Regions from separate parts of the Cupriavidus oxalaticus genome, predicted to be linked through region 1. Evidence: predicted binding sites of a transcription regulator. Region 1 holds the regulator's gene; the other holds the start of a gene.
What was found. The regulator LexA, encoded in region 1, represses DNA repair genes until DNA is damaged. The targets are predictions, from matches to a motif close to ACTGTATNNNNATACAGT.
Positions count from the first base shown of each region.

Region 2: imuA (translesion DNA synthesis-associated protein ImuA) is a predicted target of LexA. The motif match lies at 2,413-2,430, and genes of this name have one in related genera.

Region 1 covers NZ_CP069812.1:2,276,650-2,281,063, forward strand. Annotated here, with positions in the region: gene rpsF (30S ribosomal protein S6) at 26-400, opposite strand; gene JTE92_RS22925 (asparaginase) at 513-1,505, opposite strand; gene lexA (transcriptional repressor LexA) at 1,788-2,444, shown strand; gene JTE92_RS22935 (hypothetical protein) at 2,558-2,728, shown strand; gene JTE92_RS22940 (hypothetical protein) at 2,765-3,115, opposite strand; tRNA gene JTE92_RS22945 (tRNA-His) at 3,218-3,293, opposite strand; gene JTE92_RS22950 (hypothetical protein) at 3,395-3,673, opposite strand.
Region 2 covers NZ_CP069811.1:1,018,364-1,022,777, reverse strand. Annotated here, with positions in the region: gene JTE92_RS04595 (Y-family DNA polymerase) at 1-1,515, opposite strand, end outside; gene imuA (translesion DNA synthesis-associated protein ImuA) at 1,448-2,362, opposite strand; gene JTE92_RS04585 (LysR family transcriptional regulator) at 2,523-3,425, opposite strand; gene JTE92_RS04580 (aromatic ring-hydroxylating dioxygenase subunit alpha) at 3,676-4,414, shown strand, end outside.

The DNA.
Region 1 (4,414 bases):
CCGTGGCTCGCACCGCAGTCCGCACTCAGGCGGGCTGGCCTTCGGTGGTCGTTTGCGCAGCCTTGCGGGCTTCTTCGCGCTGCACTTCCTTCATCATCGGCGAAGGAGCGGTCTCGGCCTTCTTGGTCTGCACGATCAGGTGGCGCAGGACGGCGTCGTTGAACTTGAACGCGTGTTCCAGTTCAGCCAGGGTGTCCTTGCCGCATTCGATGTTCAGGCAAACGTAGTGAGCCTTGGCCAGCTTCTGGATCATGTAGGCCATCTGGCGACGGCCCCAGTCTTCCACGCGGTGAACGTTGCCGTTCTGCGAGGTCACGAGCTGCTTGTAGCGCTCGATCATGGCCGGCACTTGTTCGCTCTGGTCCGGGTGGACGATGAAGACGATTTCGTAATGACGCATTGACGCTCCTTTTGGGATTAGCCACCCGGGCGTCACGAGTCCGGTGTGGCAAGGTTGAATAGCCGTAAATTATAGCCCGGCGCCGGTCCGCCGTGCAAGCAGCAAGCCTGCCTCAGGCTTGGGCAAACGCTGCCTGCAGGCGCAAGGGGTCCCGCGCCAGCGCAGGATCCGCCGCAAGCGCCAGTGCCAGCAGCACCCTCGCCTTGTATGGGTTCAGGTCCGCGGCAGAGACAAAAACGCCATCGGACGGGCTGGGGTGCGCCGGAATCGCCACATGGCCTGCCCCGGTGCGTGAACTGCGCACCACTGCCACGCCGGCGATGGCGGCATCCACCAGGGCTTCCGCCAGGACTTCATGTATCGAACCATTGCCGGCCGCGGCCACCACCAGGCCCGCCACGCCGGCCTGCACCAGCGCGTCGACGGCGATCCGGCCCGGTTGCGCGTAGCTTGCGACGATCTCAACCACCGGCCATGCGCGTGGCATCGGCCCGATCGCCCATGCCTGCCGGGGCGTGCGGGCGAAGCGCACGTAGTCATCCTGCACCATCCCGAGCGGCCCGCATTGGGACACGAAGGCATCCACCGCCGACGTATGCGCCTTGGCGACATCGCGCGCCGCGTGGATCTGCTGGTTCAGCACCACCAGCACGCCCTTACCGCACGCATCCGGATGCGCCGCCACCCGGACCGCGTCGAGCAGGTTGAGCGGGCCGTCGGCGGATAGCGAGGTGGACGGTCGCATCGCTGCCGTCATCACCACCGGAACCGGACACGCCTGCGTCAGGTGCAGCGCCATCGCGGTCTCTTCCAGCGTGTCGGTGCCGTGCGTGATCACGATGCCCGCCACATCCGCCTGCGCAGACCAGTGTTCGACGCGCGCCGCCAGCGCGGCCCACAGCGCGAAGGTCATGTCCTTGCTGTCGACCTGCGCCACCTGCTCGGCTTCGATCCGCGCCACCGACTTCAGCGCCGGCACCGCCGCCAGCAACGACGAGACGGGCACGGTGGCCGCCTGGTAGTGTGCGCTGCTGGCGGGGTTGCCCGAAGCGCCGGCAATGGTGCCGCCGGTAGCCAATACAACGATGCGAGGCAATTGGTTCATGGGTGCTGGGGGGCAGGAAACAGGAAGGTAACGCATGCGCAGGGCGCATCGAATCGCGATTGTAATGGCGGACCTCCGCCTGCATGGCGTGCGCCGAGGCCTATCGGTCACCGCGCGCCGCCAAAAATTCTGCTTGCGCTGACGCCGATACTGTATAAAATCACAGCATACTGTTTAAACATACAGTGCCCGGCCCGCCGGATGCAGGATTTGCGGACAGCCCCGTTCGTGGGCAACCCGCTCCCACCCCTGCCCAGCGCGCCCGCACGGAACGGCGATCCCATGGCGACCCTGACACCCCGGCAGCAGCAGATTTTCGATCTGATCCGCAGTACGATCCGCCGTACCGGCTTCCCGCCCACGCGCGCCGAAATTGCTGCCGAATTCGGCTTTTCCTCGCCAAATGCCGCGGAAGAACACCTGCGGGCGCTGGCCCGCAAGGGCGTGATCGAGCTGACGCCGGGCGCCTCGCGCGGCATCCGCCTGAAGGTTTCGCGCAGCGATTCGGAAATGCCGGACCAGTTCTCGCTGCCTGTCCCTGGCGTATTGCAGCTGACGCTGCCGCTGGTGGGGCGCGTTGCCGCCGGCAGCCCCATCCTTGCCGCCGAGCATATCGACCGCCAGTACCAGGTCGATGCCTCGGTCTTCGATGAACGCCCCGACTATCTGCTGCGCGTACGCGGCCTGAGCATGCGCGACGCCGGCATTCTCGACGGCGACCTGCTCGCCGTGCGCCGCGCCAGCGAAGCGCCCAACGGCAAGATCGTGGTGGCACGGCTCGGCGACGATGTCACAGTCAAGCGCCTGCAGCGCCGCGGCGGTCATATCGAGCTGATCGCGGAAAACCCGGACTTCGCCAACATCATCGTTGAACCCGGGCGCGAAGAGTTTTCGCTGGAAGGCATCGCGGTCGGCCTGATCCGATCCTCCGGCTTCTAGCCGGGCACGGCAGGCCTTGCGCCTGCACGGACCCACACGCTCCATTGCTTTGCAGACGCCGCCCGGCTTGCCGGGTGTTGACCCCGCTTTTGCCTGAAAAAAGAGGTGCAACCATGCCGCAAACCCACGACGTCGCCGCCCGCCGCCCGGTCAAGCCGGTACCCTTCCGCCAGTGCAAGGGCGTACGCGTTTATCAGGGCGCGCAGCGCCGGACCATGGTAGGCAGCATGGCCGCTATCTGCAGGATGCTTGAACTGGAAACCACGAACAAGCTGGCCGTTTGAAGCGGCGCCACTTTCTGACCTGCGCCCTGCCCTGAATCAGCTACGCGCGCACGCCTTGGTTTCCGTTTCCAGTTCTTCCGGCGTCATCTGCGGGAACCATGTATTGGTCTTGCGGAGTTCGACGGCCGTGCCATCAGGCCTGGCCGTCAGCGAAATCAGGTAGGCATAGGCAAACTCGCCGCTGCCGTTTGGCTGCCCGATCCGGATTTCCGTCTGGTTCCGTGCCGGCAGGTTGACGACCGTCGCCTCATCGCCGAGATTGTTGCGCAGGCATTTGGCAACGTCAGCCATTTTTGCCGGCGTGAACAAGCGCATCGGGGGACGCGCACGAATGTCTTTTTCCGACGTGCCAGTGGCACACCCGGCCATCATCGCGGCCACTGCCACGCCAGCGCCCACTACCGCTGCTCGAAGGAACATATGAACCCTTTGGAATCAGATCCAGAAAGCAAAACAGCGCCCGTAAAGGCGCTGTTTTGCTTGGCAACTTGGGGTGGCTGATGGGACTCGAACCCACGACGACAGGAATCACAATCCTGGACTCTACCAACTGAGCTACAGCCACCGTAGAGGTCATCAGCGAAGCGCTGATCGACGAAAACCAAGATTATACAAACACTTTTCCGAGATGGCTAGTATTCCGCACAAATTTTTTCGGGGCCTGCATCACGCCTTGCGCGGCTGCCACTTGGCCTCCAGCAACACTGCCTGCTTGATGGCGGCAATGGTCTCCGCCTCGGTGTCGAAGTGGCCCAGCAGCCGCCGTGACTTGCCGTTGAGGACGGCCTCCTGCAGCGCCCTGCCCGACGCTTCCGAGGTGCCGTGGTGCCAGCAGTAGCGCGCCGTCCATTTGCCATCCTGTAGTGGTTCAGCGACCCAGACCAGCCTGAAGTCCTCAAACACCTCGCCGAATGACTCTTCGTTGTTTGCGTTCGCTTTGTCCACGCTTGCTGCCGTCCATTCGCCTGTGGCGATGCGAAGAATCGTAGCACGCAGGCCAGGTTGCCAGAGATGGGGGCGGTACGCGGGCGCGACAGAGGTTCGCCGGAACCTGGCGCATTGGCCGTGGCCCAACCATCTTCTGGAAGATTGCAAGGAAGGAGCATGCGAACAATGCTTGGACGCCTGGCGGGAGTCTTGTCGCTGCTGGGAATGGTCGCGGCCCTGGCGGGCTGTGCGGGCGGCGGAGCCGATGGACGGGAGTCGGGGATTACGGCCTACGGAACGCTGGACGTCGGCATCAGCCATACTTCGCGATAGATTTCGCGCACCAGGCGTGACCGATGGAACTCTTTTCCATGCCGTGCGGTCAAATCGGCTCGAATGGTGCGATCGCAACAGGGCAAAAAAAGAGTCCGCAGCGCGGACTCTTAACTTTAGCGATCTCAAATGCCCTGAAGGCCGTTGCAATGTAACTGTCATCCGGGAATTACACCATTCGGGTAAACGAAAAGCGCCGGACGCGCCGACGAAAAAAAAGCCCGCCGAAGCGGGCTGAATAATCAGTTGAAGAAAGCCCTGTATTCGAGGGCAGGCACAGTGTAAAAAAGTGCCCTGCCCCGGCGAATTAGGGGAATCCCTTTGAAACCCTTTACGGACGCCGGTTTCCAGTCGATCCGACATGGCAAGTGTCGCACCCGCTACCCTCGGGAACCGATGCATAGATTGGCGATTCGGTGTTAGAGC
Region 2 (4,414 bases), on a different replicon from region 1:
GTGGCCGGGGCGCTCGCGATAGATCCAGCAGCGCAGGCCGTCGGCGCGCTCGGCGATGAAGTAATCGCGCGTGGCGAGCGCGCCGTCCCACCAGCCGGCCTCGATGCGCTCGGGCCGGCTCAGCAGCGCCAGCGGCCCGCCGTGGCTGGGGCGGTGCTGCTGCACCGGCAGCGGCAGCGGTTGCGGCAACAGCCACAGCGGGCGCTCAGGCAGCGGGCCCGGCATGGCGGCGGCCTTGCCGCCGGGCTGGGGTTCGTCGACCGGCACCCAGCGGTTGGCGCGCTCGGGTCGGTGGTCGGCCAGCGGCCGCGGCTGCAGCACGTTGTCGCGGCCCAGCCGCGCCATCAGCGTATCGAGCAGGCGGCCCAGGTCTTCCGGCGAGCCGCCGGGCTCGGGGAACAGCGCGTCGCTCTGCGGCACGCAGGCCTGCATCGCTTCCACGCGCAGCGCCAGGCCGGTGACCGGGGCGTGGAAGTTGAGCTTGTCGAGCTTTTCGCGCAGCAGCCGCGACAGGTGCGCGGGATCGCGGCTGGGCTGGGCCAGGCCGAGCACGACCGGCGTGCCTTCGGTATCGACGCCGCGCCGGTAGCGCTCATGCTCCAGCACCAGCACGCAGCGCGTGACGCCGGCCTGCAGCAGCGCCAGCCAGCCGGCCAGCGCCAGCAGCAGGCGCTGCGCGCCGGCCAGCACGCCTTCGGCGGATTCGATGCGCCCGGACAGGTCCATGCGCTGCGCGAACGTGGGCGGCGCCGCGTACCAGGCAAAGCGCGCCGGGGCCTCGCCATAGGCCTGGTCCAGCCGCGCCAGCAGCGCCGGGCCCAGCCGCCGGGTCAGGCCGGCGCGCGGCAGGCGCCGCACCTGGCCCAGCGTGCGGCAGCCGATGCCGTCGAGCCAGGCCGGGTCGGCCAGCGTGTGCAGCGCCTCGACCGGCAGGCGGTCGAGCAGCCGGTGCAGCCGCGCCATGCCCACCGCCCGGCGCGCGGGGCGCACCACGCCGCGGCGGGTGCGCCGCAGCGGCTGGCGCGCCAGCCAGGCGGCGCCGTGCGCGGTCGGGCCGCTGCCCACCTGGGCAATGGTGCCGAGCTGGCGCACGCAGGCGCGCACCGCGCGGCACAGCGCGCGGTGGCCGCCGAAGAGGCGCAGGCTGGCGGTGACGTCGAGCATCACGGTGGCCGACTCCGGCTCCTCGTCGAACGTCACGGCCGGCGTGAAGCGCAGCAGCGCCAGCGCCACCGTTTCCATCAGCGCCTCTTCCGCGACCGGGTCGCGCTCCAGCTGCACGATGTCCGCCGACAGCGCCTGCACGCCGCCGCGGCGCATGCCGTAGCGCACGCCCAGCTGCATCGCGGGACCGTTGGCCAGCACCACCTGCTCCTGCGCCATCACCGCCACTGGCAGCGCATGGTGCAGCGTACCGGTGGCGGAGGATGGGCCGCAGGCAGCTGGCTCAGGCCAGGTGGGCTGCAGTGCGTCCAGGGGCAGGCGCGGCAGGTGCACCGCGATCCAGTACGGCATCGGAAGAAGACTGAGAAGACGAGGACACAACGGAGCGCGCGGCGGCCGGCGCGCCGGCAGGCACGGGCCAGGCGGCCGTGCGCGTGGCCGCCTCCATCCCGCCCAGGCGCAGCAGCAACGGGGTATCGCGCACCGGGCCGCGCCGCTTGTGGAAGGTGATCGACAACACATTGCCCGGGTGCGGCGCCAGCAGCAGGCGCAGCACCGCCGGCGACGATTCGCGCAGCGCCGCGGCCGGGCGCAGCGCCCACACCACCGCGTCGCCGGCCTGGGCCAGCACCTGCAGCCGGCGCAGCGCCTCGGGCCGGGCCGTGGGCAGCCACACCAGCACGCCGCCGAAGGCCTGGCTGCGCAGCACCTGCTCGGCCGCCCACAGCATGTCGGCCTGCTGCGCACCCTTGGCCGCGCCGGCGGGCGGGCGCAGCCAGTACAGCTGGCGCGCCGGCAGCCCGGCCGCGGCCAGGCCCATCGCATTGGGCAGGCAAGGCGGCGCCACCAGCGCGACGCGGCGCCCCGCCCCGGCCAGCGCGCGCAGCGCCGGCAGCAGCAGGCGCAGTTCGCCCGCGCCGCCCTGCGTGGTCAGCAGTTCGGTCAGGCCGCCGGCCGGCCAGCCCCCGCCGGGCAGTTCGGCCGAGAGCGCGTCATACCCGGTCGGGCACACCGCTGCGCTGCCGGCGCGGCCAAGCTGGCCGGCGCGCCACAGGCCCGGATAGCGCTGCTCGAGCGCCGACAGCGCCTGCTGCCGCGGAGCGGGGGCTGCCGGGGCTGCGGACTTGGCCGGCGTCGGCGCAGGGAAAAACAAGCCTTCCGCCGCCATGGGCGGGGCTGCGTACGATTGCGCAGGCATGTGAAGTGGAAGTCGCTCTCGGGAGACGAGGGCATCGGATATTTACGATAACTGTATATTTATACAGTATCGAGGCGAGCGCAAGGGGTAGCGTGCGAAGGACGCCCAATGCGGGGGAACCGGAATCAGCTGGACTACGAACTCGCGCGCGATCGAGACCTTATTCCGAAAACAGTTCAATAAACTCGTTGCGCAGCCACTGGTTCGCAGGATCGCGATGATACCGGGCATGCCAGAAGAGATTGATCTGGATAGCCGGCAGCGCGAACGGATGGCTGACGTACCGGAGCCCGAAGTACCTGGCACATCGTTCCGCAAAGGTCCAGGTGACGGTGGCGACCAGGTCAGTGGTGGCAATGATGTCCGCCAGCGCCACGAAATGCGGGACGCGCAGCCGGATGCTCCGCTGTACGCCGCCCTGGGCAAGGAGCTCGTCGACGCGGGCATGCCCTGTGCCTGCCGCCGTGACCACCACATGCTCCGCGGCTTCGAAGTCCCGCATGCTGACCTTCTTCTTGTCCATCGCATGACCGGGGCGGAACAGGCAGACATAGCGCTGTTGGAACAGGCGCCGTTGAAAGAATTCCGTACTGAGTTCAGGCAGATGGCCGACAGCGAGGTCGATCCTTCCCTGGCTCATCTCGGCCGCCAGGTCGACCGCCGTATTGCGCACCGTGGTCACCGTCACGCCTGGCGCACGTTGCCCAAGCGCACCCATCAGCGGCGGAATGAAATGCACCTCGCCGATATCCGTCATGGCGATCCGGAAGGCGCGCACGCTGCGCAACGGATCGAATGTCAGCTTGTGACTCAGCGTTGCCTGCAACGACTCCAGCGCATGGCTTACCGGCTCGGCCAGTTCCTGTGCAAGTGGTGTCGGCAGCATTCCCTTGCTGCTCCGTACAAAGAGCTGGTCGCCCAGCAAGGTCCGCAACCTGGCCAGAGCATTGCTGACGGCCGGCTGGCTCAGGTTCATGGCCCTGGCCGTGCCGGAAACGGTCCCCTGCCGCAACAGCTGATCGAACACGACGAGCAGGTTCAGGTCGACGTCCTTCAGTTCCATCGGCCACCTTTATTGATTCTGTGAATATCAACTATAGCCTGGATTCTATTGGTTTATTGCGATCGATGTCCGATGATCCTTTCCATACGAAAAGACATACGGACATACGGAGACGCCCCCATGAATCCCGCCCTTCCCCGGCAATAGCCCGCCCTGGGGAATCCCTCCCTGAAGTCACCCCAAGCACACAGACGCCGCACAGGCCCGCCGGGCCCGCGCGCGGATTCCGCTCGCCTCTTTGGAAACAGCCATGGCAACTGCCTCCCATGAAGACCGCCCAGTGTGGGCCGACGACAGCATCAGCCGCATCCCGTTCCGCGTCTACACGGACACGCAGCTTTACCAGCGCGAGCTCGAGCGCTGCTTCTACCGCGGTCACTGGAACTATGTCGGCCTCGAGGCCGAAATCCCGAATCCCGGCGACTTCAAGCGCACCACGCTCGGCGAGCGCTCCGTGATCCTGGTGCGCGACCAGGACGGCGAGATCAACGTCGTCGAGAACGTGTGCGCCCATCGCGGCATGAAGTTCTGCCGGGAGCGCAGCGGCAACCGGAAGGATTTCCACTGCCCCTACCACCAGTGGAACTACGACCTGAAGGGCAACCTGCAAGGGGTGCCGCTGCGCCGCGGCGTCAGGCAGGACGGCAAGGTCAACGGTGGCATGCCCGCCGACTTCAAGCCGCAGGAGCATGGGCTCACGCAACTGAAGGTCGCGACGCGAGGCGGGGTCGTGTTCGCGTCGTTCGACCACGACGTCCCCTCGCTCGAGACCTATCTCGGGCCGGACCTCCTCGGCTACTTCGACCGCCTGTTCAATGGCCGCAAGCTGAAGATCCTGGGCTACAACAAGCAGCGCATTCCGGGCAACTGGAAGCTGATGCAGGAGAACATCAAGGATCCCTACCACCCCGGCCTGCTGCATACGTGGTTTGTCACGTTCGGGCTCTGGCGCGCGGACAACAAGGCCCGCCTGGTGATGGATGCCGAGT